DNA from 4 places in the Streptomyces sp. NPDC101191 genome. Region 4 is predicted to be linked to each of the others. Evidence: riboswitches for the same ligand, from Rfam matches in the RefSeq annotation. Region 4 holds a riboswitch; each other region holds the start of a gene.
What was found. Region 4 has a riboswitch for cobalamin ahead of ACIRQF_RS25830 (cobalamin biosynthesis protein). Riboswitches for the same ligand answer to the same signal wherever they lie in the genome.
Positions count from the first base shown of each region.

Region 1: another riboswitch for cobalamin. It lies ahead of ACIRQF_RS14630 (CbtB-domain containing protein); the one in region 4 lies ahead of ACIRQF_RS25830 (cobalamin biosynthesis protein).
Region 2: another riboswitch for cobalamin. It lies ahead of ACIRQF_RS34385 (ABC transporter substrate-binding protein); the one in region 4 lies ahead of ACIRQF_RS25830 (cobalamin biosynthesis protein).
Region 3: another riboswitch for cobalamin. It lies ahead of cobN (cobaltochelatase subunit CobN); the one in region 4 lies ahead of ACIRQF_RS25830 (cobalamin biosynthesis protein).

Region 1 is NZ_JBIWOU010000003.1:313,934-321,428, reverse strand. It holds gene ACIRQF_RS14660 (DoxX family protein) at 1-109, opposite strand, end outside; gene ACIRQF_RS14655 (MarR family winged helix-turn-helix transcriptional regulator) at 202-645, shown strand; gene ACIRQF_RS14650 (hypothetical protein) at 684-833, shown strand; gene ACIRQF_RS14645 (hypothetical protein) at 962-1,900, shown strand; gene ACIRQF_RS14640 (GntR family transcriptional regulator) at 1,934-2,290, shown strand; gene ACIRQF_RS14635 (histidine phosphatase family protein) at 2,300-2,893, opposite strand; cobalamin riboswitch at 2,945-3,085, shown strand; gene ACIRQF_RS14630 (CbtB-domain containing protein) at 3,121-3,351, shown strand; gene ACIRQF_RS14625 (CbtA family protein) at 3,367-4,209, shown strand; gene ACIRQF_RS14620 (D-2-hydroxyacid dehydrogenase family protein) at 4,295-5,254, opposite strand; gene ACIRQF_RS14615 (glycosyltransferase family 2 protein) at 5,307-6,962, opposite strand; gene ACIRQF_RS14610 (NAD(P)/FAD-dependent oxidoreductase) at 7,175-7,495, opposite strand, start outside.
Region 2 is NZ_JBIWOU010000012.1:104,195-111,689, reverse strand. It holds gene ACIRQF_RS34410 (nicotinate phosphoribosyltransferase) at 1-1,311, opposite strand, end outside; gene clpS (ATP-dependent Clp protease adapter ClpS) at 1,424-1,729, shown strand; gene ACIRQF_RS34400 (DUF2017 domain-containing protein) at 1,729-2,313, shown strand; gene ACIRQF_RS34395 (amino acid permease) at 2,738-4,174, shown strand; gene ACIRQF_RS34390 (Mov34/MPN/PAD-1 family protein) at 4,251-4,676, shown strand; cobalamin riboswitch at 4,687-4,817, shown strand; gene ACIRQF_RS34385 (ABC transporter substrate-binding protein) at 4,860-5,828, shown strand; gene ACIRQF_RS34380 (FecCD family ABC transporter permease) at 5,825-6,844, shown strand; gene ACIRQF_RS34375 (ABC transporter ATP-binding protein) at 6,841-7,495, shown strand, end outside.
Region 3 is NZ_JBIWOU010000003.1:323,080-330,574, forward strand. It holds gene ACIRQF_RS14665 (ABC-F family ATP-binding cassette domain-containing protein) at 1-358, shown strand, start outside; gene ACIRQF_RS14670 (hypothetical protein) at 336-797, opposite strand; gene cobN (cobaltochelatase subunit CobN) at 884-4,507, opposite strand; cobalamin riboswitch at 4,583-4,722, opposite strand; gene ACIRQF_RS14680 (cobalamin biosynthesis protein CobG) at 4,814-6,043, shown strand; gene ACIRQF_RS14685 (precorrin-8X methylmutase) at 6,058-6,693, shown strand; gene ACIRQF_RS14690 (precorrin-2 C(20)-methyltransferase) at 6,690-7,495, shown strand, end outside.
Region 4 is NZ_JBIWOU010000006.1:611,954-619,448, forward strand. It holds gene ACIRQF_RS25820 (putative cobaltochelatase) at 1-1,107, opposite strand, end outside; gene ACIRQF_RS25825 (cobyric acid synthase) at 1,166-2,713, opposite strand; gene ACIRQF_RS25830 (cobalamin biosynthesis protein) at 2,710-3,669, opposite strand; cobalamin riboswitch at 3,737-3,880, opposite strand; gene ACIRQF_RS25835 (hypothetical protein) at 3,996-4,217, opposite strand; gene ACIRQF_RS25840 (anion permease) at 4,234-5,499, opposite strand; gene ACIRQF_RS25845 (alpha/beta hydrolase) at 5,838-6,965, shown strand; gene ACIRQF_RS25850 (hypothetical protein) at 7,111-7,495, shown strand, end outside.

The DNA.
Region 1 (7,495 bases), on a different contig from region 4:
GCTTGGTCATGTTGCCGGTGACCTGCGGGTTCCGGGTGAAGGTCAGAAATGCGGAGGCGGCGAGCGCGAGCGCCAGCAGCGCGGCGACGACGGCGTAGGCGATGAACATGGAACTGCTCCAATGATCCGGGGGCGGAAACCGTTGAAGACTAACAATGATTCATCGCGCTCCACAATGGAGCCGCTGTTACGGTGGACGGCATGGCAGCAGCTGACCCGAACGACCGCCTCGGCTTCCTCCTCTCCTTCCGCGGGGAGCTCACCGGCGCGCGCATCCGGGCCGCCGTGGCCGTCGCCGGGCTCCACCCGCGCAACGCCATGACCCTCATGCACCTCGCCCCCGGGGCCACCAGTCAGCGCGAGCTCGCCGCCGTCATGGAGGTCGACCCCAGCCAACTCGTCGCGATCCTGAACGAGTTGGAGTCGGACGGGCTGTGCGAACGGCGCCGCGACCCGGCCGACCGGCGGCGCCACATCGTGGAGATCACCCCGGCGGGCCGCGACGCCCTGGAGCGCGTCGACGCGGCGGTGAGCGCGGCCGAACGCGAGCTCTTCGGCGACCTCACCGAGGCGGAGCAGGTCCTGCTGCGCGGCCTGCTCGACCGGGTCGTCGTGGACCCGGCCGGCCACGAGTGCGGCGAGTAGCGGACGCGGAGGGCGGGCGCCCGGCAGGCGTGCCCGGCGTGGACCGCACGGCGGGCGTCGCCGAGGGGCTCGGCAGCCCGCCCGCCGTCTTCCCGAGCGGGCGCGGCGGCTTCCTGGGCGGGGAGTTCGGCCGGCACGGCGCCCCGGAGACGTTCGCGAATGCCCTGCGCGCGGCGCTCGAAGCGTGACTCCTGTCTGAGGCGTCCCGGCGACCCGTGCGCCGGGTGAGGGTGGGGTGGTCCCGGCGGTCGGGAAGGGATCGCCCACGCGGTAGTTGTTCTAGTAGAGTGCAAACAACTAGAACCAAGGGGGGTTCATGAACCGTCTCCGCGCGCTCGCCGCCGCGCCCTTCGTCCTCGCACTCGCGACCCATCTGCTGCTGCTCGCCCTCTGGTACGACCGCCTCCCGGATCCGCTCGCCACGCACTTCACCGCCGGCGGCGGCCGGCCGGACGGCTTCACCGGCCTCGGCACCTACGCCGCCCTCAGCACCGCCCTGCTCCTCACCCTCGGGGCCGGCTGGACCCTGCTGGTCCGGCGCTCCGCGCTCTGGGGTGCCTGGGCCACCGCTGGCTTCGCCGTCGCCCTGCTCGACCTGCTCCTCCGGGCCAACGCCGCCGCGACGGACGCTCCCGACGCCCGCTTCCCGCTCGCCCTGCTCTCCCTGGCCGCCGGCGTCGCCGGACTCGCCGCGCTCGCCGGTCTCGCGCTCACCCGCCTCGTACCGAAGCCCCCGCCCGGGACGCCCGATCCGGTCCGTGAGCCCCGTCTCGACCTCGGCGCGCACGAGCTGGCCGGCTGGTCGTGCGTCACCGGCTCGCGGGCGACGGGCGCGCTCTCCGCCGGCTTCCTCCTCGCGGGCGCCGCGGGGCTGCTCCTGGCCCTGTTCCTCGGCCCCTGGCCGTACGCCCTGATCGGCCTGGTGGGCCTGGTCGTCGGGGTGCCCGGGCTGGCGCTCTCGCAGGTCCGGGTCACCGTCGACCGGCGCGGCCTGACCGTCACCCCGTCCCTGGTGTCCCGCCCGCGCATCCGGATCCCGCTCGACGAGGTGGTCTCGGCGAGCGTGCGCGACGTCGACGCGTTCGCCGAGTTCGGCGGCTGGGGCTACCGCACCCGGTCGCACCGCTCCGGTCTCGTCCTGCGCTCCGGCGAGGCCCTCGTCGTACGCCGGGCGGGCGGCTGGGAGTTCGTCGTGACCGTCGGCGACGCGGCGACCGCCGCGGGCCTGCTCAACACGCTGGTCACCCGTGCCTGAGCGGGACATCGCCGGGACTGAGAGGATCTGACCGTGCTCTTCCGGGTCGACCCCGCCTCCGCCGCCCCGCTCGGCGACCAGATCGCCGCCTGCGTCCGCGGCGCCCTCGCCGACGGCACCGCCGCCCCCGGCGAACGCCTGCCCGCCGCCAGGGAGCTCGCGGACTCCCTCGGCGTCAACGTCCACACCGTGCTGCGCGGCTACCAACGCCTGCGCGAGGAGGGCCTGATCGAGCTGCGCCGCGGCCGGGGCGCCGTGATCGTGGCGGGCGCGCAGGGTCCCGGCCGCGCCCAGCTCGTCGAGCGCCTGCGGGAGCTGGCCGCCGAGGCCCGGCGCCTCGGCCTCACGGACGAGGAGTTCCTGGACCTCGCCCGGTCGGGACTCGGTTGACGGGCGGCATCAGCCGGCCGGCGCTCCCAGGCGCACGTTCCAGCGCCCCGAGCGGCCCGACAGCTCGACCCGTTCCAGCGGGCGCACGTCGAGGCGCCAGAAGACCGCCTCCGGTGCGCCCAGCGCGTGCGCGACGCCCGCGCGGATCACGTCCGCCTCCGCGAAGGCGATGACGGTGCCCGGCTCCAGGGCGTCCATCCAGTCCGCGACCCGGGCGCGCAGTTCCCGCAGGGACTCGCCGCCGTGCGGGGCGGCGGCCGGATCGGACAGCCACGCGGCCACCGACTCCGGTTCGCCGGCGCTGAGTTCGTCCAGGCTCCGGCCGCGCCACCGGCCCATCGCGCAGCCCGCGAGCGCCGGTTCGGCGGCCACGTCCGCGTGGCCGAGGAGGGCGGCCGTGTGCGCGCAGCGGGGCGACGGCGAACGGAGCAGCCGGACCCGGGGCCCGGGGCACAGCGGGGCGACGCTCCCGTCCCGCGGCGGCTCCAGCGGACCGGCGTCGTCGAACCGCGCCTCGCGCAGGCCCCGGTTCATGGCGGGCGCGATCAGGGCGAGGCGCACGGTCCCGCTGCCGGTCCCGGGCGCGGACGTGGGCGTGGTCATGGGTGATTCATCCCTCAGCGTTTCAGGCGGTCTTGGCGTGTAGTGATCGGCGCGGTACCGTCAGTCGACATTTCCATATGAACGACGACGGCGAGACGGAAGCCCGGTGCAAGTCCGGCACGGTCGCGCCACTGTGAGCCGCCCCCAGCCCGTGGGCGGTGAGTCAGACCCGACGACCGTCGTCGCGCACCACCGTATGGGACGCGAGTTCCCGAGGAGGTTCCACCATGGCCGAGGCCATTGCGTCGCCCGCCGTTCCGTCCACCCCCGCCGTCACGGTCCCGCTCACGCTGCCGGTCCGCGCCGTGCTGCCCTGGGCGCTGTTCGTCGGTGTCCTGATGCTCGTCGCGCTCTACTTCGTCGGCGCGGAGCAGGGTGCCACCTCTCTGTTCGCCGGCAGCGACGTGCACGAGTGGGTGCACGACGGACGTCACCTGCTCGGTTTCCCCTGCCACTGAGGGGCCACCGCAGTCATGTCGTCCCCCGCTCACGTCCCCACCGCCCCCACGGGCTCGCTCGTCGGAAGACTCCTGCTCCGCGGCCTGCTCGCGGGTCTGATCGCCGGACTGTTCGCCTTCGCCGTCGCCTACGTCGCCGGTGAGCCGTCCGTCAACGCCTCGATCGCCGTCGAGGAGGCCGCCGCCAAGGCGGAGCACGCCGCGCCGGCGCACGACCACGGCGCCAACGGAGCGGCCACCCAGGCCGACTCCGAGGAGGAGATCGTCAGCCGGGACCTGCAGTCCACCGCGGGTCTCGCCACCGGCGTCCTCGTCTACGGCGTCGCCCTCGGCGGCATCGCCTCCCTGGCGTTCTGCTTCGTCCTGGGCCGGGTCGGCCGGTTCACCGCGAAGGCCACCGCGGCGCTCGTCGCGGCGGCGGCCTTCACCACGGTGTATCTGGTGCCGTTCCTGAAGTACCCGGCGACCCCTCCGGCCGTCGGCAATCCGGACACCATCGGGAAGCGCACCACGCTGTTCTTCCTGATGATCCTGCTGAGCGTGCTGCTCGGCATCGCCGCGGTCGTCGCGGGCCGCCGGCTCGCGCCGCGCCTCGGCAACTGGAACGCGACCGTCGTCGCGGGCCTCGGTTTCGTCGCCGCGGTCGGGATCGCCTGCGCGTTCCTGCCCGGGAACGAGGACTCGGTGGCGGGTACCTTCCCCGCCGCCGTGCTGTGGGACTTCCGGCTCGCGACGCTGGGCATCCAGGCGGCCCTGTGGGTGGTCTTCGGACTCGCCTTCGGGCTGCTCGCGGAACGGCTCCTCGCACCGAGGACGGAGACGGCGCAAGCCGTCGGGGCGGCCGCACCGGCCGCCTGAACCCGGTGCCGCGCCGACGCGACCGGCCCCGTCCGCCCGATGAGGCGGGCGGGGCCGGTCGCGTTCCAGGCCGGTTTCTTTCGGATCAGGCCAGCTCCCGCACCGGCGTGCCGTCCAGGAAGGCCTCGATGTCCTCGACCGCCTGGCCGAAGTAGCGGGCGTAGTTGCCCTCGGTGACGTAGCCGAGGTGCGGCAGCGCGAGGACGTTCGGCAGGGTGCGCAGCGGGTCGTCGGCGGGCAGCGGCTCAGTCTCGTACACGTCCAGGCCAGCCCCCGCGATCCGGCCCTCGCGCAGGGCGCCGAGCAGTGCCGGGCCGTCGACGAGACCGGCCCGTGAGGTGTTGACGAGATACGCGCTCCGGCGCATGGCCCGCAGTTCCGGCTCCCCGATCAGGCCGCGGGTGCGGTCGGAGAGCACCAGGTGCAGGGAGACGACGTCGGCGGCTCCGAGCAGTTCGTGGAGCGAGGCCGCGCGCCGTACGCCGTGCCCGGCCGCGCGCTCGTCGGTGAGGTTCGGGCTCCAGGCGATCACGTCCATGCCGAAGGCCTGCCCGATCCGCGCCGTGCGACCTCCGATCCTGCCGAGGCCGACGAGGCCGAGGGTGCGGCCCTCCAGGTCCGCGCCGACGGTCGACTGCCAGGGTCCGCCGTCGCGCATCGCCCGGCTCTCCGTGTGCACCTGCCGGACGAGCCCCAGGATCAGCGCCCAGGTGAGTTCGCTGGGCGGTACGGAACTGCTGTCCGTGCCACAGACGGTGACGCCCCGGGCGCGGGCGGCGGCCACGTCGACGGACGCGTTGCGCATCCCGGAGGTGATCAGCAGCCGCAGCCGGGGCAGGCGGGCGAGGAGCGCGGCGTCGACGGGGGTGCGCTCCCGCATCACGACGAGGATCTCGCAGTCCTCGACGGCGGCGACGAGCTGGTCCCGGTCGACGAGGTGCTCCCGCAGGACGCGCACCTCGACCCGCCCGTCGAGCGGGCCCCAGTCGGCGGAGGAGAGGGCGACGCCCTGGTAGTCGTCGAGGATCGCGCAACGCAGCTTCATGCACCGCATGATGGCGGACGTGAGCCGGCCGCGGCCCGCCGGGGGCGCGCGGCTACTGCCAGTTGATCCGGGCCTTGACCGCGCGGGCGGCCTTCCACCCGTAGCTGAGGGCGTACGCGGAGACCGCCGACGGGGCCGGCTTGATCTGGAGGACCAGCTGGTCGCCGCGCGGCCCGATCCGTACGGTGTGCGGCTTCCTGCCCGAGCCGGGCAGCGAGACGGCGTGCTCGTCGGCGCGCTTGCTGACCTTGCCGCCGAGGGCGCCGCCGAGGCTGCCGCGGGCGCTCAGGCCGTGCGAGGTGCAGCGCAGCGAGAGGTGCCAGTCGCCCTTGGGGAGGACGGTGCCGCCGTCGGCGGTGGCCAGGTCGACGGAGGCGCGGAAGCAGGCCCGCCCGTAGTCGTAGGTCTCCTTGCCGCGGGTGACGGTCAGATGCGGAGAGGGGACCTGCTCGGCGGGGAGGGCGATCTCGCGCCCGGTGCCGGCGTGCCGGAGGACGAGCTCGGTCACCAGGTCGTCCGTGTCGACCTGGTCGAGGTAGGCGTATCCGGAGAGCTCCAGGACGGTGCCGCGCCAGGCGAGCCGCTCGACTCGGCGGCGCGGGCTGACGCCGAGGGCGGCGGTGGTGATGTCGCACAACTCCGCGTGCAGCGGGGACTCGACGGCCGGGAACGGTGGTGCCGCGTACAGCCGTCCGTCGCGGATCACGGCCTTGCCGGGCTGCCCGTCGCGGTTCCACCGCACGACGGCGGCGAGCTCGTCCACCAGCCCCTCGCGCAGGCAGTGCGCGACGAGCTTCTCGTGGACGGACTTCTCGGCGAGGATCTCGGGGCTGATCCACTTCAGCGCGTACGGCCGGGCCAGCTCCACCATGCGCCGGAACTCCTCGGCGTCGCAGTCGGTGAGGAGTTGGTCGAACCGGCGGATCATCTCGACGGTGACGTGCCGGCCGATGAGGTGGTTGCGCAGCGGGCCGGGTTCGGTGAGTCCGGTGACGAGAGAGACCATCTCGTCGGCCTGCTGCAGGGCGACGGGGAAGTCGAGCCAGTCGGCGGTGATGTTGCCGTTGTCGCCCCGCTTCACGACGTAGTAGCAGTCGTAGTCGCCGACGATCGAGATGACCTTGCTGTGCAGATAGGCGCGGGCGACGAAGTGCTGGTCCTCGCTGACCCGCATGTGCTCGGGGAAGCGCAGGCCGTGCTTCTCGATGAGCTCGCGCCGGAACAGCTTGAAGGGCATCAGGGTGTAGTAGACGTCGCCCTTCGACAGGTCCGCCTTGGCGACGTTCTTCGCGAAGACCTGCTTGGGCACCCGGCGTCCCACGCCGACCAGCTTGGCGAGCACGGTGTCCGAGCCGTTCTTCTCGGCCGTCGCGACCAGCCGCTCCAGCGCCTCGGGACCGAGGCAGTCGTCCCCGTCGACGAAGAACACGTAGGTGCCGGTGGCCTGGTCGAGCCCCACGTTCCGCGGTCGGCTCGGCCCGCCGGACGCTTCCTGGTGGATGACCTTCATGACCCCCGGATGCCGGTCGGCCCACGCGTCGAGCACCTTGCCGCTGCCGTCGGTGGAGCCGTCGTCCACGGCGACGACCTCGATGGCGTCCAGGCCGATGGTCTGTTGCTCGATCGACTGGAGGGTCAGTTCCAGGTACGGCATCGAGTTGTAGACCGGAATGACGAGCGAAACGGTAGGCGTACGCAGAACGTTCATCTTCGGAACCCCCAGCAAAGATGGTGTGAAAGCTGGTCGCAGGCGCGCATAGTAACGCCTTTCGGGGGTAGGGGACTTAGCCGTTCGAAAGCGCTTGGGTCGTTCGAAAGCGCCCGAGCCGTCGCCCGGGACGAGGCGCCGTACGACGGCCGCCCGTCCCGGAGCCCCGGCTCTGCGTCCCGGGGCTCCGGTTCTGAGGACGTGATGGGGGTTCAGGCGGTTGCCTCGGCCGGGGTGGGAACCCCGGTCCCCTGGCGTACGACCCGGCGGCGTCGGGACGGCATGCCCGACGTCGGGGTGGCGACGCCCCAGGCCGCGCCCTTGCAGATCAGCTCCTTGTAGAGAGCCGCCAGACGACCCGTCAGCGCGCGGTCGACCGCACGGTCGTCGGCGGTCACGAACTGGATCAGGCCCTCCTTGCGGCCGAGGGAGATGCACTGCTGGAAGTAACGGATGGAGATGTGGGGGACCTTGGCGCCGGTGAGCCGGGCGGCGATGGCGTCGGCCGCCTGCCAGGCCATAGGGACACCCGA
Region 2 (7,495 bases), on a different contig from region 4:
CAGGACCGGCTCGCCCCGCGAGAGCTGGGTCGCCGACAGCGGCAGCCCGGCGCGGGCCGCGATGTGCCGGGCCCGGGCGGCCTCCAGGGGCTCGCGGGCCACCACGTCGCCGCCCTTGACGAGCTCGACGAGCAGCTGCCGCTCGACGAGCTCCGGCGGGACGGGGCCGGTGCCGATGACCTCTGCCTCGGCGACACCGGCGGCGTCGGTCCGGCGGGCGGCCCACTTGCGGCCGCCGACGGAGGCCTTGCCGGCCACCGACTTCTTCGCGACCGGGGTCAGCGGGGCCTTCCGGTCGCCCGAGCCGGCCCGGGCGACCAGCTTGTAGACCATGGAGCAGGTCGGGTGGCCGCTGCCGGTGACGAGCTGGGTGCCCACGCCGTACGCGTCCACGGGCGCGGCCGCGAGCGAGGCGATGGCGTACTCGTCCAGGTCGGAGGTGACCACGATCTTGGTGTCGGTGGCGCCCAGCTCGTCGAGCTGTGCGCGCACCCGGTGGGCGACGAGCAGCAGGTCGCCGGAGTCGATGCGGACGGCCCCGAGCCCGGTCCCGGCCACCTCGACGGCGGTACGGACGGCCTCGGCGACGTCGTAGGTGTCGACGAGCAGGGTGGTGCCGGCGCCCAGCGAGTCGACCTGGGCCCGGAAGGCGTCGCGCTCGGTGTCGTGCAGCAGGGTGAAGGCGTGGGCGGAGGTGCCGACGGTCGGGATGCCGTAGCGGAAACCGGCCGCCAGGTCGGAGGTGGAGTCGAAACCGCCCACGTAGGCGGCGCGGGAGGAGGCGACGGCGGCCAGCTCGTGGGTGCGCCGTGCGCCCATCTCGATGAGCCGCCGGCCGCCGGCGGCCGAGGACATGCGCGAGGCGGCGGCCGCGATGGCGGAGTCGTGGTTGAGGATCGACAGGACGACGGTCTCCAGGAGCACGCACTCGGCGAAGGAGCCCTCGACCCGCAGGATCGGCGAGCCGGGGAAGTACACCTCGCCCTCGGGGTAGCCCCAGATGTCGCCGGAGAAGCGGTAGCGCGCGAGCCATTCCAGGGTCGGCTCGTCGACGATGCCCCGCTCGCGCAGGAAGCCGAGCACGTCCGCGTCGAAGCGGAAGTTCTCGACGGCGTCCAGGACCCGTCCGACGCCCGCCACCACGCCGTAGCGCCGCCCCTCGGGCAGTCGGCGGGTGAAGACCTCGAAGACGGACCGGCGGTCCGCCGTGCCGGCCCTGAGGGCCGCCTGGAGCATGGTCAGCTCGTACTGGTCGGTGAAGAGCGCGGTCGACGGCACGTCCACCGGCAGCCCAAGGTCCGCAGCGTTCATGTGAGGATGCTACCGCACTATTCGTCACTCTGACGAATACTGGGGAAACGTGCGGCGTGCCAAGGGTGACCCGTTTGTGCGACCTGTGGGTCGGGGTGGCAGCATGGGGTAAGTGAGCGTTGCGCCTATCGAGATCGAACGGACCGAATCGGCCGAGGAGGTCTCCGCCGTCGTCGAACCCGACGTGCCCTGGGTGACCCTCGTGCACAACGACCCGGTCAACCTGATGAGCTATGTCACCTACGTCTTCCAGGCGTACTTCGGCTACTCCAAGGACAAGGCGCACAAGCTGATGCTCGACGTGCACAACAAGGGCCGCGCGGTGGTCTCCAGCGGCACCCGCGAGGAGATGGAACGGGACGTGCAGGCGATGCACGGTTACGGGCTGTGGGCGACCCTCTCCCAGGACCGCGGCTGATGGCGGGCCACTTCGAGTCCCTCCCGGGCGGCGGCGCGGCCGTCGCGCTCGACGAGGTCGAGATCTCCATCCTGCGCTCCCTCGCCGTCCAGCTCATGGAGCTGATCGGCCCCGGGGACGAGCCCGTCGAGGGCGAGGACCCGCTGGCCGCTCTCTTCGCCGAGGGCCCGAGCGAGCCGCCCGCCGACCCCGCGCTGCGCCGGCTCTTCCCCGACGCGTACGGGGACGACACCGACGAGCTGCGCCAGGCGGCGGCCGACTTCCGCCGCTTCACCGAGAACGACCTGCGGGCGCGCAAGCGCCAGGACGCGCTCATGGTGGTCCGCAGTCTCGACGCGCTCGCCTCCGCGGCGGCCGGCGAGGGCGGCGGGGTCCTCAAGCTCACCCCCGACGAGTCCCGTGCGTGGCTCGGCGCGCTCAACGACCTGCGGCTGACCATCGGCACCCGCCTGGACGTCACCGAGGACGACGAGAGCGAGCAGTTGTACCGGCTGCCCGACTCCGATCCGCGCAAGCCGATGGTGATGGCGTACCTGTGGCTCGGCGGGCTCCAGGAGTCGCTCGTCGAGACGCTGATGCCGTAGCGCGTGTCCTCCGGGATCGGGCCGGGCCCACGGTGCCCGGCCCGGCCTGGTCCGGAAGGCGCGACCCCGGTCGCGCGGGCGGACACCGGCACGGCTGGACACCCGCCCACGGAGGGTGTTCGCTCAGCGGACGCTCAAATCCGGATAACGAATGCGTTATCAAAGAGCCCCGCTTTGCTCCGTTGAGTCCCTTTCCACCCTCTTTTCGTGTGGCGCAGCTCACGTATGGGGTCCTCGATCACGGTTAAGCGCGTGATAAATCTTCACGACCACCCGGGGACGCCACCCCTGTTCCCGGGGGCGCTTCGACCGGCTGACCGCCGGTGGCACTCCATTCCACATCCGGGGGGATCAGGACCTGGTCCGCAGCACAGACGGCCGAGCCGGCCGGTGCGCGGATCAGCATGGAGAAAGGCGCACCACCATGACCTCTGCGCAGGTCGACCAGCAGCACGACGGCAACGGGGCCGCGGACACCGCGGCGGGCGAGGGCTACCACCGGGCACTCGGTGCACGTCAGATCCAGATGATCGCGATCGGCGGCGCCATCGGCACCGGCCTCTTCCTCGGCGCGGGCAAGGGCATCTCGATCGCGGGACCGAGCCTGATCCTCGCGTACGCCATCGCGGGCCTCGTCATCTTCTTCATCATGCGGGCGCTCGGTGAACTCCTCATGTACCGCCCCGTGTCGGGCTCCTTCTCGGAGTACGCGCGAGAGTTCATCGGCCCCTTCGCGGGCTTCGTGACCGGCTGGACCTACTGGCTCTTCTGGGTCGTCACCGGCATCACCGAAGTCACCGCCGCCGCCACCTATATGACGTACTGGTGGGACATCCCGCAGTGGCTGTCCGCCCTCGTCTTCACCGTGATCCTCTACGGCGCCAACCTGATCTCCGTGAAGCTCTTCGGTGAGCTGGAGTTCTGGTTCTCGATGGTCAAGGTCACCGCGATCGTCGGCATGATCCTCATCTGTGCCGGCATCCTCACCCTCGGCTTCTCCGACGCCGGCGACACCGCCTCGGTCACCCACCTGTGGAACGACGGCGGCTTCTTCGCCGGCAAGGACGGCATCTTCTCGACCCTGATGACCCTTCAGATGGTCATGTTCGCCTTCCTCGCCGTCGAGCTGGTCGGCGTCACCGCGGGCGAGTCGAAGGACCCGAAGACGGTCCTGCCGAAGGCCATCAACACCGTGCCGTGGCGCATCGCCGTCTTCTACGTCGGCGCGCTGATCATGATCCTCTCCGTCGTCCCGTGGACCGCGTTCAAGCCGGGCGTCAGCCCGTTCGTCGCGGCCTTCGAGAAGATGGGCCTCGGCATCGGCGCCGCGATCGTCAACTTCGTCGTCCTGACGGCGGCCCTGTCCTCCTGCAACTCGGGCATGTACTCGACCGGCCGCATGCTGCGCGACCTCGCGCTCAACGGCCAGGGCCCGAAGGTCTTCACGAAGCTCACGAAGTCCGGCACCCCGCTGGTCGGCACCACCGTCTCGGCCGCGCTGATGATGGTCGGCGTCTGGATCAACTACCAGTGGCCCGGCGAGGCGTTCAACTACGTCGTCTCCTTCGCCACCATCTCCGGCATGTGGGCCTGGATCGTCATCCTGATCTGCCAGATCCGCTACCGGCTCAAGGCCGACCGGGGCGAGCTGCCGCAGTCCTCGTTCAAGGCGCCGGGCGGCATCTGGTTCAGCGTCTTCTCGCTCGCCTTCATCGGCATGGTCATCGTCACCATGGGCATGGACCAGGACAACCGGGTCGCGCTGTACGGCGCGCCGGTCTGGGGTCTGCTCCTGGCCGTCTCCTACCTGGTGCTCAAGGCCCGCAACCCCGAGGGCGTCGCCTTCGCCAAGCGGTCCTGACCTGCATCGTCTCGGCATTCGGGCCGTCTCGTACCACTCCTCGGTACGGGGCGGCCCGTCTGCTTATCCTGTCGGCATGCTGACCATCACCCGAGCCCTGTTCGACCAGATCGTGGAACACTCCCGTGCGGACCACCCCGACGAGGCCTGCGGCGTGGTCGCGGGTCCGGTCGGCAGCGGCCGCCCCGAGCGCTTCATCCCCATGCTGAACGCCGCGCGCTCGCCCACCTTCTACGAGTTCGACTCCGGGGACCTGCTGAAGCTCTACCGCGACATGGACGACCGGGACGAGGAGCCCGTGATCGTCTACCACTCGCACACCGCGACCGAGGCCTACCCGTCGCGCACGGACATCTCCTACGCCAACGAGCCGAACGCCCACTACGTCCTCGTCTCCACGGCCGACACCGACGGCGCGGGCCCCTTCCAGTTCCGCTCCTACACGATCGTCGACGGCGTCGTGACGGAGGAAGAGGTCAAGGTCGTCGAGGCGTACGGGTGACCGCCCGATGATCATGCGAGACTGAGCGCGACCAACGGGCGGCAGGAACCAGGAAGCCGGTGCGAATCCGGCACGGTCCCGCCACTGTGACCACCCTCCCGGGGTGGAAGCCAGGAACTGACCTGCCGCCTTCCCACCACCGACCGGGGACGCGGAGATCCCCGTCAGGAGGCCCGTTCCGTCATGTCCTGGCGCCGTACGCCGCTGCTGCCCGCCGCCGCGCTGATATCCCTTCTCGCCGCCTGCTCGGCCCCCGCCGGCACGCCCTCGGCCCGGCCCGCGCCCGGCTTCCCGTACACCGTCACCAACTGCGGTGTGACGACCACCTACCAGGCGCCGCCGCACCGCGCGGTGACCATGAACCAGCACGTCACCGAGGTCATGCTCGCCCTCGGCCTGGAGAAGTCCCTGGCCGGCACCGCCTACCTCGACGACGCGGTCCTCCCGGCCTACCGGAAGGCCTACGACTCCGTCCCCGTGCTCGCGAAGGAGTACCCCTCCAAGGAGGCGCTGCTCGCCGCGGACCCGGACTTCGTCTACGGGGGGTACGCCTCCGCCTTCGACGCCACCGCCGGCCGCGCCCGCCCCGACCTGGAGCGCTCCGGGATCGCCACCCGCCTCAACACCGAGTCCTGCCCGACCGGCAGGAGCTCCTTCGCCGACCTCTACCGCGAGGTCGACGAGGTCGGACGCACCTTCGGCGCCGCCGACCGGGCCGAGGCCTGGGTCCGCACGGCGAAGGACACCGTCGCCGGCGCCGAGAAGCGCCTCGGGGGAGTCGCCCCCGTCTCCGTCTTCGTCTACGACAGCGGCGACAAGACCGCGTTCACCGCCGGCGGCAAGGGCATCGGCAACGAGATCATCACCCGTGCCGGCGGCCGCAACGTCTTCGCCGACCTCGACAAGACCTTCGGCGACGCCACCTGGGAACAGGTCGTGGCCCGCCGGCCCGAGGTCGTCGTCATCTACGACTACGGGACCACCACCGTCGAGCAGAAGAAGAAGCGCCTGCTCGACGACCCCGCCCTGCGTGAGGTCCCCGCGATCAGGAACCGCCGCTTCGCCGTCATGCCGCTCTCCGACACGGTCCTCGGCGTGCGGGCCCCCGCCGCCGTCGACAAGCTCGCCGCCCAGCTGCACCCCGCCCGATGAGCCCCGCGCAGCGGTACCCGGCCGTCGTCGCCGGGCTGCTCGTGGCGCTCGCCGCGGCCGTCGTCGCCTCGCTCGCGCTCGGCTCCGTCCGCGTCCCGCCCGGCCAGGTGCTCGACGCCCTGACCGGGCGGGCCGGGCCCTCCCCGTACCGCACGATCGTGCTCGACGTACGCCTGCCCCGGGTGCTGCTCGGCGCGATCGTGGGCGCCGGACTCGCCGTCGTCGGTGCCGTCCTCCAGGCCCTCGTCCGCAACCGGCTCGCCGACCCCTTCCTGCTCGGGATCTCCTCCGGAGCCTCCGCGGGCGCCGTGGGCGTCCTCGTCCTCGGCGTGGCCGGCGGCCTCACCACGAGCGTCGCCCTGCCCGCCGGGGCCTTCGCCGGCGCCCTGCTCTCGCTCGTCCTCGTCTACGCCCTCGCCCGGCGCGGCGGCACCCTCACCGGCGCCCGGCTCGTGCTCGCGGGCGTGGCCGTCTCCTACATCCTGTCCGCGCTCACCACCCTGCTCCTGGTCGTCGCGGGCCGGCCCGAACAGTTCCAGGAGGCGCTGTTCTGGTCCCTCGGCGGCCTCGGCAGCGCCCGCTGGGACAGCCTCGTGCTGCCCGCCGCCGTCCTCGCCGTCGGCATCGGCCTCCTGCTCACCCTCGCCCGGCCGCTCGACCTGCTGCTCGTCGGCGAGGAGGGCGCCACCGTCCTCGGCCTGGACACCGCCCGCTTCCGCGCCGCCGTCTTCGTCCTCGCCTCCCTGGTCACCGCCGTCATGGTCGCGGCCAGCGGCGCCGTCGGCTTCGTCGGCCTGATGGTCCCGCACGCCGCCCGGCTGGCCGTCGGCGCACCGCACCGCCGGCTCCTGCCGGTCGCCGCCCTCGGCGGGGCCGTCGCCCTGGTCCTCGCCGACCTCGCCGCCCGTACCCTCGCCGCGCCCCAGGACATCCCCGTCGGCGTCCTCACCGCCCTCACCGGCGGCCCGTTCTTCCTCTGGCTGATGCGCCGCCGCGCGGAAGGAGTGCCCGCATGACCGGACTGCGCGTGCGGGGGATGTCGTACGAGGACCGGCTGCACGCCGCCGACCTGGTCGTCCGCCCCGGCGAGACCGTCGGCCTCGTCGGCCCCAACGGCAGCGGCAAGACCACCCTGCTGCGCTGCGTCTACGGCACCCTCGCGCCCACCGGCGGCCACGCCCTCCTCGACGGCGCCGACCTGCGCGCGATGGGGCCGCGGGAGCGGGCCCGCCGGGTGGCGACCGTGCCACAGGAGAGCTCCGCCGAGTTCGAGCTGACCGTCCGCGAGCTGGTCGCCCTCGGCCGCTCCCCGCACAAGCGCTTCTGGGAGGGCGACAGCGCGGCGGACCTCGCCCGGGCCGACGCGGCGCTGACCCGGGTCGGCATCGCGGACCTCGCCGAGCGCCCGTACCCCGGGCTCTCCGGCGGCGAACGGCAGCGCGCCCTGGTCGCCCGCGCCCTCGTCCAGGAACCCGAGCTGCTCGTCCTCGACGAGCCCACCAACCACCTGGACATCCGCTACCAGCTGGAAATCCTCTCCCTCGTGCGCCACTTGGGCACCGGCAACCTCCTCGCGCTGCACGACCTCACCCTCGCCGGCGCCTACTGCGACCGCCTCTACGTCCTCAAGGGCGGCCGGATCCTCGCCGAGGGCACACCGGCCGAGG
Region 3 (7,495 bases), on a different contig from region 4:
CGCGCCCGCGCACGACCCGCGCCCCCTGGCCGCCGCCTTCGGCGAGGGCCGGGAGGAGGAGCTGCTCGGGCTGGGCCTGTTCACCCCCGCCGACCTGCGCACCCCGGTGCGGGCCCTGTCCGCCGGGCAGCGGCGCCGGCTGGAGCTCGCCCGCCTGGTCACCGCCCCGGCCGACCTGCTCCTCCTCGACGAGCCGACCAACCACCTCTCCCCCGGCCTGGTCGAGGAGCTGGAGGCCGCTCTCGCGCACTACCCGGGCACGCTGGTGGTCGTGAGCCACGACCGGCGCCTGCGGGACGGTTTCCGGGGGCGGCGGGTGGAGCTGGAGCCGTGGGTCAGCGCACCGTGTCCGGTGTGAACGGGGCCTGCTCGAAGGTGGGGACCGGGACGACGGTGACGGGGTCGCCCGGCTGGTACGCCGGCGGCGGCGTGTAGGGCGGCGGCTCCGGGCGGTCCGGCGCCGGGGGCGGGTTCGGGCCCGCGTAGGGGTTCTGCGGTTCCGCCGCCGTCTTCTTCCCGACGCCGCCGGAGGCCCCGGGCCGGTACGGCTTCGCCGAGCGCCCGCCGACGCCCGGAGTGACCCGGACGGGCGACGGGGTCGCGCTCGCGGCCGGGTCCGGCGTCGGGTCCGCGTCCGCGGACGGCGTCGCCGAGGGTGTCGGGGGTGCCGCCGTGGTGGGGGGCGCGGACCTCGGGGCCTTCGGCTTCGGAGGCGTACCCCCGTCTCCCCCGGCCGAGCACGCGCCCAGGGCCAGGCACAGGCCCAGCACCACCGCCGTCGTCACCGGCGTCGTCACAGCTCCACGGGCACGCACGCCCACCACCCCACCCCAGGTCCCCGCACCGGTCCGCACGCACGGTGCGCGCGGACCGGGATCGTCACTCAGGCCTCGTCGGCGTCCGCCGCGCCTTCGAGGTCGCCCTCCGTCTCCAGGAAGACCTGGCGCAGCGCCGCCAGCGTCTCCGGGTCCGGCTTCTCCCACATGCCACGGGACTCGGCCTCCAGGAGGCGCTCGGCGATGCCGTGCAGGGCCCAGGGGTTGGCCTGCTTCAGGAAGGCCTGGTTCTCCGGGTCGAGCACGTAGGCCTCGGTGAGCTTGTCGTACATCCAATCGGCGACGACGCCCGTGGTGGCGTCGTAGCCGAAGAGGTAGTCGACGGTCGCCGCCAGCTCGAAGGCGCCCTTGTAGCCGTGGCGGCGCATCGCCTCGATCCAGCGCGGGTTGACCACGCGGGCGCGGAAGACGCGCGAGGTCTCCTCGACGAGGGTGCGGGTGCGGACGGTCTCCGGGCGGGTGGAGTCGCCGATGTACGCCTCCGGGGCCGTGCCGCGCAGCGCGCGGACGGTGGCCACCATGCCGCCGTGGTACTGGAAGTAGTCGTCCGAGTCGGCGATGTCGTGCTCGCGGGTGTCGGTGTTCTTCGCCGCGACCGCGATCCGCTTGTACGCCGTCTCCATCTCGGCGCGCGCCGGTCGCCCTTCGAGCCCGCGGCCGTACGCGTATCCGCCCCACACCGTGTAGACCTCGGCCAGGTCGGCGTCGGTGCGCCAGTCACGCGAGTCGATCAGCTGGAGCAGACCCGCGCCGTAGGTGCCCGGGCGGGAGCCGAAGATGCGGGTGGTGGCGCGGCGCTCGTCGCCGTGCTCGGCCAGGTCGGCCTGCGCGTGGGCGCGGACGTGGTTGTCCTCGGCCGGCTCGTCCAGGCCCGCGACCAGCCGTACGGCGTCGTCGAGCAGTCCGATGACGTGCGGGAAGGCGTCCCGGAAGAATCCGGAGATGCGCAGCGTCACGTCGATGCGCGGGCGCCCGAGTTCGGCCACCGGGATCGGCTCCAGGCCGTTCACACGGCGCGAGGCCTCGTCCCACAGCGGGCGGACGCCGAGCAGCGCGAGGGCCTCGGCGACGTCGTCGCCCGCCGTGCGCATCGCGCTCGTGCCCCACAGCGAGAGACCGACCGAGGTGGGCCACTCGCCGTTGTCGTCGCGGTAGCGGGTGAGCAGCGAGTCGGCGAGCGCCTGGCCGGTCTCCCACGCGAGCCGGGACGGCACGGCCTTGGGGTCGACGGAGTAGAAGTTGCGGCCGGTCGGCAGGACGTTGACCAGGCCGCGCAGCGGCGAGCCGGACGGGCCGGCCGGCACGAAGCCGCCGTTCAGCGCGTGGACGGCGTGGTCGAGCTCGTCGGTGGTCGCGGCGAGCCGGGGCACGACCTGCTCGCAGGCGAAGCGCAGCACGTCCGCGACCTCGGGGCCGTACGGCTCGGCCAGGGCCGGGACCGCGTCCACGGCCCAGTCGGCGGCCTCCATCGCCTCGACCAGCTCGCGCGCCTTCGCCTCCGCCTCGTCGGCGGTCGTCCGGGTCGCGGCCGACTCGTCCAGGCCGAGGGCCTCGCGCAGACCGGGCAGCGCCTGGGTGCCGCCCCAGATCTGGCGGGCGCGCAGGATCGACAGGACCAGGTTGACCCGCTCGGGGCCGGTCGGGGCGCCGCCGAGGACGTGCAGACCGTCGCGGATCTGGGCGTCCTTGACCTCGCACAGCCAGCCGTCGACGTGCAGCAGGAAGTCGTCGAAACCGTCGTCGTCCGGGCGGTCGTCCATGCCCAGGTCGTGGTCCAGCTTCGCGGCCTGGATCAGCGTCCAGATCTGGGCGCGGATCGCGGGCAGCTTCGCCGGGTCCATGCTGCTGATCTGCGCGTACTCGTCGAGCAGCTGCTCCAGCCGCGCGATGTCGCCGTAGGAGTCGGCGCGGGCCATCGGCGGCACCAGGTGGTCGACGAGGGTCGCGTGCACCCGGCGCTTGGCCTGGGTGCCCTCGCCCGGGTCGTTGACGAGGAACGGGTAGACCAGCGGCAGGTCGCCGAGGGCCGCGTCCGGGCCGCACGCGGCGGACAGGCCCGCGTTCTTGCCGGGCAGCCACTCCAGGTTGCCGTGCTTGCCCAGGTGCACCATCGCGTCGGCGCCGAAGCCGCCGTCCTCGGCCCGGGCGGCGATCCAGCGGTAGGCCGCCAGGTAGTGGTGGGACGGCGGCAGGTCGGGGTCGTGGTAGATCGCGATCGGGTTCTCGCCGAAGCCGCGCGGCGGCTGGATGAGGACCAGCAGGTTCCCCCGGCGCAGCGCGCCGAGCACGATGTCGCCTTCCGGGTTGCGCGAGCGGTCGAGGAACATCTCGCCGGGCGCCGGGCCCCAGTGCTCCTCCACCTGCTCGCGCAGCTCGGCCGGCAGCTCGGCGTACCAGCGCTTGTAGTCGGCGGCCGGGATGCGGACGGGGTTGCGGGCCAGCTGCTCCTCGGTGAGCCAGTCCTGGTCGTGGCCGCCGGCCTCGATGAGGGCGTAGATCAGCTCGTCGCCGTCGCCGGAGACGAGACCCGGGATGTCCTCGACCGGGCCGAAGTCGTAGCCCTCCGCGCGCAGTCGGCGCAGCAGGGCGACGGCCGAGGCGGGGGTGTCGAGGCCCACCGCGTTGCCGATCCGGGAGTGCTTCGTCGGGTACGCGGAGAGGACGAGCGCCAGCTTCTTCTCGGCGTTCGGGATGTGCCGGAGGCGGGCGTGCCGGACGGCGATGCCGGCCACCCGGGCGGCCCGCTCGGGGTCGGCGACGTACGCCGGGAGGCCGTCCTCGTCGATCTCCTTGAAGGAGAACGGGACCGTGATCAGGCGCCCGTCGAACTCGGGGACGGCCACCTGGCTGGCGGCGTCGAGCGGCGACAGGCCCTCGTCGTTCTCCTCCCACGCGGCGCGCGAGCCGGTCAGGCACAGCGCCTGCAGGATCGGCACGTCGAGCGCGGCGAGCGCGCCGGCGTCCCAGGCCTCCTCGTCGCCGCCGGCCTGCGCCTCGGCGGGCTTGGTGCCGCCGGCAGCGAGGACGGTGGTGACGATGGCGTCGGCACCGCGCAGCTCGTCGAGGAGCTCCGGCTCGGGAGCGCGCAGGGACGCCACGTACAGCGCCTTGGCCCGGCCGCCGGCCTCCTCGACGGCGTCGCACAGGGCGCCGACGAAGGCGGTGTTGCCGCTCATGTGGTGGGCGCGGTAGTAGAGCACGGCGACCGTCGGGCCGGTCTCGTTCCTCGCGGTCCGCTCCAGCGGGCCCCAGGTGGGGGCGGGCGCCGGGGGCTCGAAGCCGTGGCCGGTCAGCAGGACCGTGTCGGACAGGAAGCGGGCCAGCTGCTCCAGGTTGGCCGGGCCGCCGTGCGCGAGGTAGGCGTGGGCCTCGGTCGCGACGCCGACCGGAACCGTGGAGGCCTCCATCAGCTGGGCGTCGGGCGCCTGTTCGCCGCTGAGCACGACCACCGGCTTCCCGGCGGCGAGGACCGTGTCCAGGCCCTCCTGCCAGGAGCGCAGGCCGCCGAGGAGGCGGACGACGACGAGTTCGGCGCCGTCGAGGAGTGCGGGGAGGTCGGCGTGGGGCAGCCGGGCCGGGTTGGCGAAGCGGTAGGCGACCGGGCCCTCGGCGGCGTTCGCCGCACGGGCGCTGAGCAGGTCGGTGTCGGAGTGCGACAGCAGCAGGAGCATGGCGAGCTCAGGCCTTCCTCGGGGTTGTCCGCGCCCCGGGTGGTCGTATGGGTTGGGGCCTCCCCTGCTCGGGCGAAGCCGAGAGCCTGGGGAAGGGAGTTCCTGACTCACCGGTCGCCCGGGTGCCCGGGACCGGCTCACAGTGGCGGGACCGCGCCGGATTCTCACCGGGCTTCCTCCCCGGGGTCCTGGGACCCCATGCCGGTCTGCATCCTAGATCGTGCGGGTCCACGGGTGGGGCGGTGCGGGCGAGTAGGCCTGATCACACCCCCGCGCGAGCCCTCGGTCGGCCGCGGGGCCGTGGGTATGCTCGCCGCCATGCCGCCCACCCCTCACCGCTCGCCCGAACGGGGCGAACCACTCATACGGGACCGTGGTGACGCATGCCCGGGGGCGCTGCGTCTGCACGCCGCCGACGACGGCTTCCTGGCCCGACTCCGCCTGCCCGGCGGCCTCTTGACGGCAGGTCAGGTGGAGATGCTGGCCTCCGCTGCCGAGGCCCTGGGCGACGGCGGCATCAGTGTCACCTCGCGCGGCAACGCCGAGCTGCGCGGCCTCCGGGACGGCTGCGGCGCCGAGCTCGCCGCTCTCCTCGACGCCGCCGGCCTGCTGCCCTCCCCCACCCACGAGCGGGTGCGCAACATCGTCGCCTCGCCGGCCGCCGGCCTCGACGGACTCGGCCACGGGGACGTGCAGTTGTGGGTGCGCGAACTGGACGCGCTGCTGTGCGACGAGCCCCGGGCCGCGTCCCTTTCGGGCCGGTTTCTCTTCGTCCTCGACGACGGGCGCGGCGACGTCGCCGGACTCGGCGGCGATGTGACCTTGGTCGCAGGGCCGTCGGGCGCGGACCTCCGGGTGGGCCCCGAGGTCCTCCGCGTCCCCGCCGCCGACGCGCCCCGCGCCGCCCTGGCCGCCGCGCTCGCCTTCCTGGACACCGCCGCGGCGGCCGGGACCGGCGCCTGGCGGGTACGGGAACTGCCCGCCGGCCACGCGCCGGACCTGACCGGAGCGCTGGAGGAGGCCGGGATCCGGGCCGAGGCCGCGCCGGACTCCCCGCTCCCGCAGGGCGCGCCGCCCGTGCCGGGAGCCCTCGGCGCGGCAGCGGTGTACGTCCTCGCCCCCCTCGGCCGGCTGACCGGCGCCCAGCTGCGGGCGCTGCCGCCCGCGGACGGGATCCGGCTGACGCCCTGGCGCGGAGCGGTCGTCCGCACCGCCCCCGCCCGGCTCCCCGAACTCGCCGCGCACGGCCTGATCACGGGCCCCGACGCGCCCGGCGCCCGGGTCACCGCGTGCACCGGGCGCCCCGGCTGCGCCAAGGCCCTCGACGACGTGCGCGCCGAGGCCCGCCGGGCGCCCGCGGGGCTCCTGCCCGTGCACTTCTCCGGCTGCGAACGCCGCTGCGGCCACCCGCACGGCACCTGGGTCGACGTCCTCGCCACCGGCGACGGCGGCTATCTGGTGGCCGGCGTCCCCACACCCCGTACCTCCCTGCCCGAAGCGGTCGCCACGGCCCGCACCACGACCACGACGAGATGAGCGAGAGCCCCAGGATGTTCGAGTACGAGAAGGACGGGGCGGAGATCTACCGCCGCTCCTTTGCCACGATCCGCGCCGAGGCGGATCTCGCGGACCTGCCCGCCGACGTCGCCACGGTGGCGGTGCGGATGATCCACGCCTGCGGCATGACCGACCTCGTCCAGGACGTCGCGTACTCCCCCGGTGTCGTGGCCTCGGCCCGCGCCGCGCTCCGCGCGGGCGCCCCCATCCTGTGCGACGCGCAGATGGTCGCCAGCGGGGTCACCCGCAAGCGGCTGCCCGCCGACAACGACGTGGTCTGCACCCTGTCCGACCCGGCGGTCCCGGGGCTCGCCGCCGAGCTCGGCACCACGCGCTCGGCCGCGGCCATGGAGCTGTGGCGGGACCGCCTGGAGGGCTCCGTCGTCGCCATCGGCAACGCGCCGACCGCCCTCTTCCACCTCCTGGAGATGATCGCGAAGGGCGCCGGCAGGCCCGCCGCCGTACTCGGCATCCCGGTCGGCTTCATCGGCGCCGCCGAGTCCAAGGACGCCCTCGCCGCGAACACCCTCGGCCTGGAGTACCTCGTCGTCCGCGGCCGGCGTGGCGGCAGCGCCATGACCGCGGCGGCCCTCAACGCCCTCGCGCACGAAGCGGAGATCCAGAAGTGACCGGCAAGCTGTACGGCGTGGGCCTCGGGCCCGGCGACCCGAACCTGATGACCGTGGCCGCCGTGAAGGCCATCGCCGAGGCCGACGTGGTCGCGTACCACTCGGCCCGCCACGGCCGGTCCATCGCGCGCTCCATCGCGGCCGAGCACCTGCGCGAGGACCACATCGAGGAGCGGCTGGTGTACCCGCTCACGGTGGAGACCACCGACCACCCCGGCGGCTACCGGGGCGCGCTCGACGACTTCTACGAGGAGGCCTCGGCCCGCCTCGCCGCCCACCTCGACGCCGGGCGCACGGTCGCCGTCCTCGCCGAGGGCGACCCGCTCTTCTACGGCTCCTACCAGCACATGCACAAGCGGCTCGCGCACCGCTACGACACCACCGTCATCCCCGGCGTCACGTCCGTGAGCGCCGCCGCCGCCCGGCTGGGCGAGCCGCTGTGCGAGGCGGAGGAGGTGCTGACGATCATCCCCGGCACCCTTCCGGAGGACGAGCTGACCGCCCGCCTCGCGGGCACCGACTCGGCCGTCGTGATGAAGCTCGGCCGCACCTTCCCGACCGTACGGCGGGCCCTGGAGCGAGCGGGCCGCCTGGAGGACGCGCGCTACGTGGAGCGCGCGTTCATGGCGGGCGAGCGCACGGACGCCCTGGCCGACGTCGACCCGGCCTCCGTCCCGTACTTCTCGGTGGCCGTCCTCCCCTCCCGCATCGACGCCGTGGCCCCCGAGTCCCGGGAGACCGGCGGCGAGGTCGTCGTCGTCGGCACCGGCCCGGCCGGAGCACCGTGGCTGACCCCCGAGTC
Region 4 (7,495 bases):
AGCGGGCCCGTCCCCCTGCGGCGGAATGCCACCGCCGCCGCCGGGACCCCCGTCGCCCGGGCCCTGCGGGTCCGGGTCGTCGTCGGGCTCGTCGTCGCCCGTGAACTGCTCCAGGGTCTCGTCGAGCTTGTCCTGGTCGAGGCCTGGCGCGTCGAAGGGGTTGCGCCGGCGTCGGTGGGGGAGGGCCAGCAGGGCGGCCTGGCGCACGTCCTCGGAGGTGACCTCCGTGCGTCCCGCCCAGGCCGCGAGCGCGGTCGCCGTCCGGGCCATCACGATGTCGGCGCGCATGCCGTCCACCTCGAAGGCGGCGCAGGTCGCCGCGATCTGCAGCAGCACCGCGTCCCCGAGCGTCACCTCCGGCAGCAGCGTCCGCGCGGCGGCGATCCGCTCGCGCAGCGCGGCCTCCTCCTCGGCCCACCGGGCGGCGAAGGCGGCCGGGTCGTCGTCGAACGCGAGCCGCCGGCGCACGACCTCCACCCGCTGCTCGGGCTCCCGGGAGGCCGCGACCTCCACGGTCAGCCCGAAGCGGTCGAGCAGCTGCGGCCGCAGCTCGCCCTCCTCGGGGTTCATCGTGCCGACCAGCAGGAAGCGGGCGGCGTGACGTACGGAGACGCCCTCGCGCTCGACGTACGAGGAGCCCATGGCGGCGGCGTCGAGCAGCAGGTCGACGAGGTGGTCGTGCAGCAGGTTGACCTCGTCGACGTACAGGATGCCCCGGTGCGCGTCGGCGAGGAGTCCCGGCTCGAAGGCCTTCACGCCCTCCGCGAGCGCCCGCTCGATGTCCAGCGCGCCGACCAGCCGGTCCTCGGACGCGCCCACCGGCAGCTCCACCATGCGCGCGGGCCGCGCCTCCCGCGCCCCCTCGCCGTGCGGGCCGTCCGGGCAGCCGGGGTCGGGCGAGGCCGGGTCGCAGCTGAAGCGGCAGCCCGCGACCACCGCGACCTCCGGCAGCAGCTCCGCGAGCGCGCGGACCGCCGTGGACTTGGCGGTCCCCTTCTCACCGCGGACCAGCACACCGCCCACCGCGGGGCTGACGGCGTTCAGCAGCAGCGCGAGCCGCAGGTCGTCCATGCCGACGACGGCGGTGAACGGATAGCGGGTACTCATCGGGTGGTCACTCCTTCGAGTCGTACGGGGATCGGGGCGGGCGGTGCGAGCGGGGCGGTCACGGCGCCCCCGGCGGCACGAACGGCAGCCCCTGCGGTGCGCCCCGCTCGATCAGGCGGAGCAGCGCGTCCGTGTCGGCGTGCTCCTCGATCAGGTCGCCGAGGCGGTCGAGCTGCTCCTCGCGGAGGGTGCCGAAGGAGGTGTCGGGAGCCGGGACGAAGCGGCGCCCGGCGGCCGCCGCGACCTCGCGGAGGAAGGCGCGGCGGAAGGCGTCGCTCTCCAGGGAGCCGTGCCAGTGGGTGCCCCAGACCGCCCCGACGCGGCAGCCGTCCAGGAACGGCTCGCCGCCCAGGACCTCGGCCACGCCGTGGTGGATCTCGTAGCCCTCGACCCGCTCGCCGAGTGCCTCGCCCACCGGCCGGGCCAGGGTCTTCTCCTGCGCGAAACGGACCCGCACGGGCAGCAGCCCGAGGCCGTCGACAGTGCCCGCCCTCGACTCGACCTCGTCGTCGATGCGCTCGCCGAGGGCCTGGAAGCCGCCGCAGATGCCGAGCACCGGGCGCCCTTCGGCGGCCCGCCGGGCGAGCGCGTCGGCGAGACCCCGCTCGCGCAGCCAGGCGAGCGCCTTGACGGTGCCCCGGGTCCCCGGCACGACGACCAGGTCCGCGTCGACGAGTTCCTCGGGCCGGTCCACGAAGCGGACGACGACGCCCGGTTCGGCGGCGAGCGCGTCCACGTCGGTGAAGTTGGACATCAGCGGCACGGCGCAGACCGCGACCCGCAGCACGTCCTCGCCCAGCGGCGGCGCCACGACCGACTCGCGCACGGCGCCCCGCAGCGAGACCCGCAGGCCGTCCTCCTCGTCGATGCCGAGACCGTGCGCGTACGGCAGGACGCCGAAGGTCCGGCGCCCGGTGAGGCCGTGCAGCATGTCGAGCCCGGGTTCGAGCAGGGTCACGTCACCGCGGAACTTGTTCACGAGATAGCCCGCGACGAGCTCCTGGTCCTCGGGTGAGAGCAGCGCCGTCGTCCCGAAGAACTGGGCGAACACCCCGCCCCGGTCGATGTCGCCGACCACCACGACGGGCAGCCGCGCGGCCCGCGCGATGCCCATGTTCACGATGTCCGTGCGCCGCAGGTTGATCTCGGCCGGACTGCCCGCCCCTTCGCAGATCACGGCGTCGTACGTGCCCCGCAGTTCCTCCAGGCATGCGAGGACCGGCTCGAACAGCTCCTCCCGCCGTCCTCCGGCCAGGCCCTTCCCGGAGGACGACCCTGCGGACTTCCCGAAGAACCCGCGCGCGCTGAGCTCGCCGACCGGCTTGCCCATGAGCACGACCTGGCTGGAGCGGTCGCTGCCGGGCTTCAGCAGCACCGGGTTCATCAGCGCGCTGGGCTCGACCCGCGCCGCCTGCGCCTGCATGGCCTGCGCGCGCCCGATCTCCGCGCCGTCCCGCGTGACGAAGGAGTTGAGGGACATGTTCTGCCCCTTGAACGGCGCGACCTTCACGCCCCGCCGGACCAGCCACCGGCAGATGCCGGCCGTGACGACGCTCTTGCCCGCGTCGGACGTGGTTCCGGCGACGAGCAGCCCCCCACCCCTCATACGTTCCTCCGCTTCCTCAGCGCACTCGCGATCATGCGGCCGCCCGCACAGGCGGCCAGGGTCAGCCAGGTCACCCGGCGGGACAGCGCGACGGCCCGGTCGATGTCGGCCACCTCGACGGCCCGCCCGGTCCCGTTGAGCACGGGCCGGTGCTCGACCCGCCCGCCGTACGACAGGGTCCCGCCGAGCCGTACGCCCAGGGCACCGGCGAACGAGGCCTCCACCGGCCCCGCGTTCGGGCTCGGATGCCTCCCGGCGTCCTCGCGCCAGGCCCTCACCGCCCCGCGCGGGTCGCCGCCGGCGACGGTGGTGAGGACGGCGGTGAGCCGGGCCCCCGGCCAGCCGGCGAGGTCGTCGAGCCGGGCCGAGGCCCAGCCGAAGCGCCGGTACCGGGCGGACCGGTGGCCGACCATGGCGTCCAGGGTGTTCACCGCCCGGAAGCCGAGCAGGCCGGGCACGCCCGCGACCGCGCCCCAGAAGAGGGCGCCCACGACGGCGTCGGAGGTGTTCTCGGCGACGGACTCGACGACCGCGCGGGCCATCGCGGGCCCGTCGAGCGCCTGCGGGTCGCGGCCGACCAGGTGCGGCATCCGCTCCCGGGCCACCTCCAGGTCACCGGCCCGGAGCGCCCCGCCGATCGCGCGGGCCTCCCGCCCCAGGGTCGTACCGCCGACGACGGCCCACACGGAGGCGGCGGTCAGGGCGACGGAGGCGGCGCGGCTGCCCCGCGCGGTACGGGCGGCGAGGACGCCGAGCGCCACGGTGCCGCCCGCGCAGACGGCGGTGTGCAGGGCGCCCCGGCCGCGGTCGTCGCGCCACAGCACGCGTTCGACGGCGCCGGCCGCCCGGCCGAACGCGGCGACGGGATGGCCACGGCGCGGATCGCCCACGAGCAGGTCGACGACGAGGCCGGCCGCCGCTCCGTACGCGAAGACGCGCGTGGCGGGGGCGGGCATGCGGGCACGGGAAGGTCGGGGGCCGCGGCCGGGCATGGCACTGTGTCCTCACTCAGGGTCCGCGCCCTGGCTCGACGTGACCGGCGGCGAGAGTTCCTGACTCCCGGCCCCTCGGGACCGGTCACAGTGGCGGGACCGTGCCGGATTCGCACCGGACTTCCTCTGCTTGCCGCCGTAATGGCCTCGGCAGTCCACCACGCCCCGCGAACAACCGTCAACTCACCCTTGACCTGCGTCGCGTCACTGTGCGAAGCACCACAAACACGGCGGCCGGGCGGCCCCGCACCCGAAGGTGGGGACCGCCCGGCCGGACGGTGCGCCGAGCGTCAGATGACGATCAGGTAGATGCCGTACGCCACGGCCGCCGCGCACAGGGCGAAGCAGAGGTAGGCGCCGGTGCGGGCCAGGGTGGCGGAGCCGCCGTTCGCCGCGGCCTCCTCCTGCTTGCCGAGGCCGACGACGCCGAGGGTGAAGAGGCCCACGAGCGCGACGGTGGCCACGAGGCTGACTCCGAAGACGGAGCCGAGAGCTGCCCAGTCGATCTTCATGCTTGGTTCCAGTTCCTTAGACCGCGGCGGCGGGGGCCGGGGGAGCGGCGGGGTCCGTCGGGCCCGGGGCGGGGATGGTGGTCTTCAGGTCCTCGTCCGCGACGGCGGCGACGGAGCCGGCCGGCGGCGGGGTGACGGCCGCGATGGCGGTGGTGACGACACCCGCGGGCTCGGTGTCCAGGTCGTCCGCGGTCACGTTGTGGTGGTCGACCGGCTTGCGGCGGGACAGCGACCAGATGACGCCGGAGCCCGCGACCAGGAGGACCGCGACGGCGGCGATGCCCCAGGTGCCCTGCTTGGTGAGGAACTCGGCGGCGGCGCCGACCAGGCCCGCGGCGGGCAGGGTCAGACCCCAGGCGACGAACATCCGGGTGGCGGTCGACCAGCGGACGACACCGCCCTTGCGGCCGAGGCCCGCGCCCATCACGGCACCCGAGCAGGACTGGGTGGTGGAGAGGGAGAAGCCCAGGTGGGACGAGGCCAGGATGACCGTCGCGGCGCTGGTCTGGGCGGCGAAGCCCTGCTGCGGCTGGAGGTCGGTGAGGCCCTTGCCCATGGTGCGGATGATGCGCCAGCCGCCGAGGTAGGTGCCGAGCGCGATCGCCATGCCGGCGGACACGATGACCCACATCGGGGGGTTGGAGCCGGGGGCGAGGACGCCGCCGGTGACCAGGGCCAGGGTGATGATGCCCATCGTCTTCTGGGCGTCGTTGGTGCCGTGGGCGAGGGAGACGAGACCGGCGGAGGCGATCTGGCCGGCCCGGAAGCCCTTGGCCGTGGCCTTCACACCGGGCTTGGCGCCGATGCGGTACGTCAGCTTGGTGGCGGCGGCCGCGGCGAGACCGGCGACGATCGGGGCGGCGACCGCGGGGATGAGGACCTTGGTGACGATGGTCGATCCGTTGACGGCCGACCAGCCGGCCGACATCACGGCGGCGCCGATGAGGCCGCCGAAGAGCGCGTGGGAGGAGCTCGACGGGAGGCCGAGCAGCCAGGTCAGGAGATTCCACAGGATGGCGCCGACGAGCGCCGCGAAGATCACTTCGGTGCGAATGCCCTCTTCGTTGATGATGCCGCCGGAGATCGTCTTGGCGACCTCCACGGAGAGGAACGCACCGACGAGGTTCAGCACGGCGGACATGGCCACCGCCGTCTTGGGCTTGAGAGCACCGGTCGAGATGGTCGTCGCCATCGCGTTGGCGGTGTCGTGGAAACCGTTCGTGAAATCGAACACGAGAGCTGTCACGACCACAATGGCGAGCAGCAGCGTGATGTGTTCCATTTACCCAGGCAATCGTTTGACGTCAGTGGCACGTTGAACGTAGGCAACCTGGGTGAACGGAAGGTGAACTGGGTCGGGCGACGTGGTGTCCCGAACCAGGTTCCGGAGATTCCGCTTACGGGTCGGGCGGACGCGCTGTCCACGATGTGGTCGCCTGCGACCCCGGGTAAACCGTGCCGTTCCGGGCCTCACGCAACGCGCGTAGCTTCCTCCCCTCTCGCCCCGTATCGCCCCGTGGACCACTTCAGCCGCACGGAGGACCCGGAAACGAGACCCACGTCACTCGAAGGATCCCCCGCCCGGTGGCGCGTCGCGGGCGGGCTGCCGACACTGGGAGCGTGCGCCCGGCTACAGCGACGGCAGTGGCCGTCACCACGGTGATCGGTCTCGGCGCGGCCGCGGTTGCGGCCGGCCGGTACGCCAGCGACGTCGCCCTCGGGGTGCCCTCGGGGCGCCCCTTCCCCGGCGATCCCAAGCTCACCGTGCACAGCACGGGACCGGGCCGGATCACCCTGACCCGCAGCCTGGCCTCGCTGCGCCCCGGCACGTACGGCATCGAGGCCGACGGTCTGCACGCGGTCGTCGGACCGGTCCTCGACCGCGTCCCGCACACCGCCGACACCGTCGTACGCCGCCTCGAACGCGTCGAGCTCGGCACCCTCGGCCCCGGCGTCCGGGTCCGCTTCACCCCCCAGCTGCACGTCGGAACCCCCGGGACCGCCCTCGGCCTCTCCTACGAGGACGTGGAGATCCCCGGCGAGCTCGGGGCCCTGCCCGCCTGGCTCGTCCCCGGGGCCCGCTCCACCTGGGTGATCGCCCTGCACGGCCTCGGCACCACCCGCGAGCAGCCACTGAACCTGCTCCCCTTCCTCCAGCGCCGGCAGATCCCCGTCCTCCTCCCCGCCTACCGGGGCGACGCCGGGGCGCCCGCCGCCCCCGACGGGCTCGGCCACCTCGGCGACTCCGAGTGGCGCGACGTCGACGCCGCCATCCGCTACGCCGTCCGGCGCGGCGCCGCCCAGGTCGTCCTGCACGGCTGGGGCTCCGGCGCCGCCATGGCCCTGCACGCCGCCGCGAGCTCCGGCGTCCGCGACCGCATCCGCGGTCTCGTCCTCGACTCCCCGGTCCTCGACTGGGAGGCCACCCTGCGCAACCTGGCCGCCGCCCACCGCGTGCCCGGCCCGCTGCTCCCGCTCGCGGTCCGCGCCGCCCAGGGCCGGACCGGATTCCACGGCGACCGCCTCCAGGAGGCCGCCGCCCCCGGCGCGCTGCGCGTGCCCACCCTGCTCTTCCACGGTCCCGACGACACCATCGCCCCCTGGGGCCCCTCGCAGCACCTCGCCGAGCTCCGCCCGGACCTCGTCACCCTCACCTCGGTCCGCGACGCCCCCCACGCCGCCATGTGGAACGCGGACCCCCTCCGCTACGAGGAGGCCGTCCGCCGCTTCCTCACCCCGCTCCTGTAGCGCACGGCCCCGAGAGGCGCCCCGGAGGCCGGGAGGGCTCCGTTCCGCCCGTCCTGGGCCCCCCGCCGGGGGCGAAGCCCCGGCCGTGCGGCGGCGTTGCGGATTCCGATTGGGCTTTCGGGCCGTCAGCGGGAAGACTGCCCCCGTGACGTCTCGAAAGCCCGATGAACCATTGGCGCGCAACTCCAGACTCCGACTCGTCCGTCCGCGGGCCCTCGCCACCGCGCGAAAGGCCGTGACGACCCGGCGTACCCGCCCGGCGCCCCGGCCGCCGGAGGGGACGCCGCCCCGCGCGGAACTGGCCCTCCAGGCGCGGGCCGTGCTCGCAGACGCGGTCCGGATCGCCCGCTGGGCGGCCGTCGACCGGCAGGCCGAGACCGCACCCCCGGACGGGGAACGGGCAGCCGCCGCACTGGATCTGACGCCCGGGCAGGTCAGGGCCGGCTGGGACCGGGCCCGGCTCGCCGGACTCGTCGAGCTGCACGGCGACACCGCCCGCCCCGGCTGGCGGCTGCAGGCCTGGGACCGGG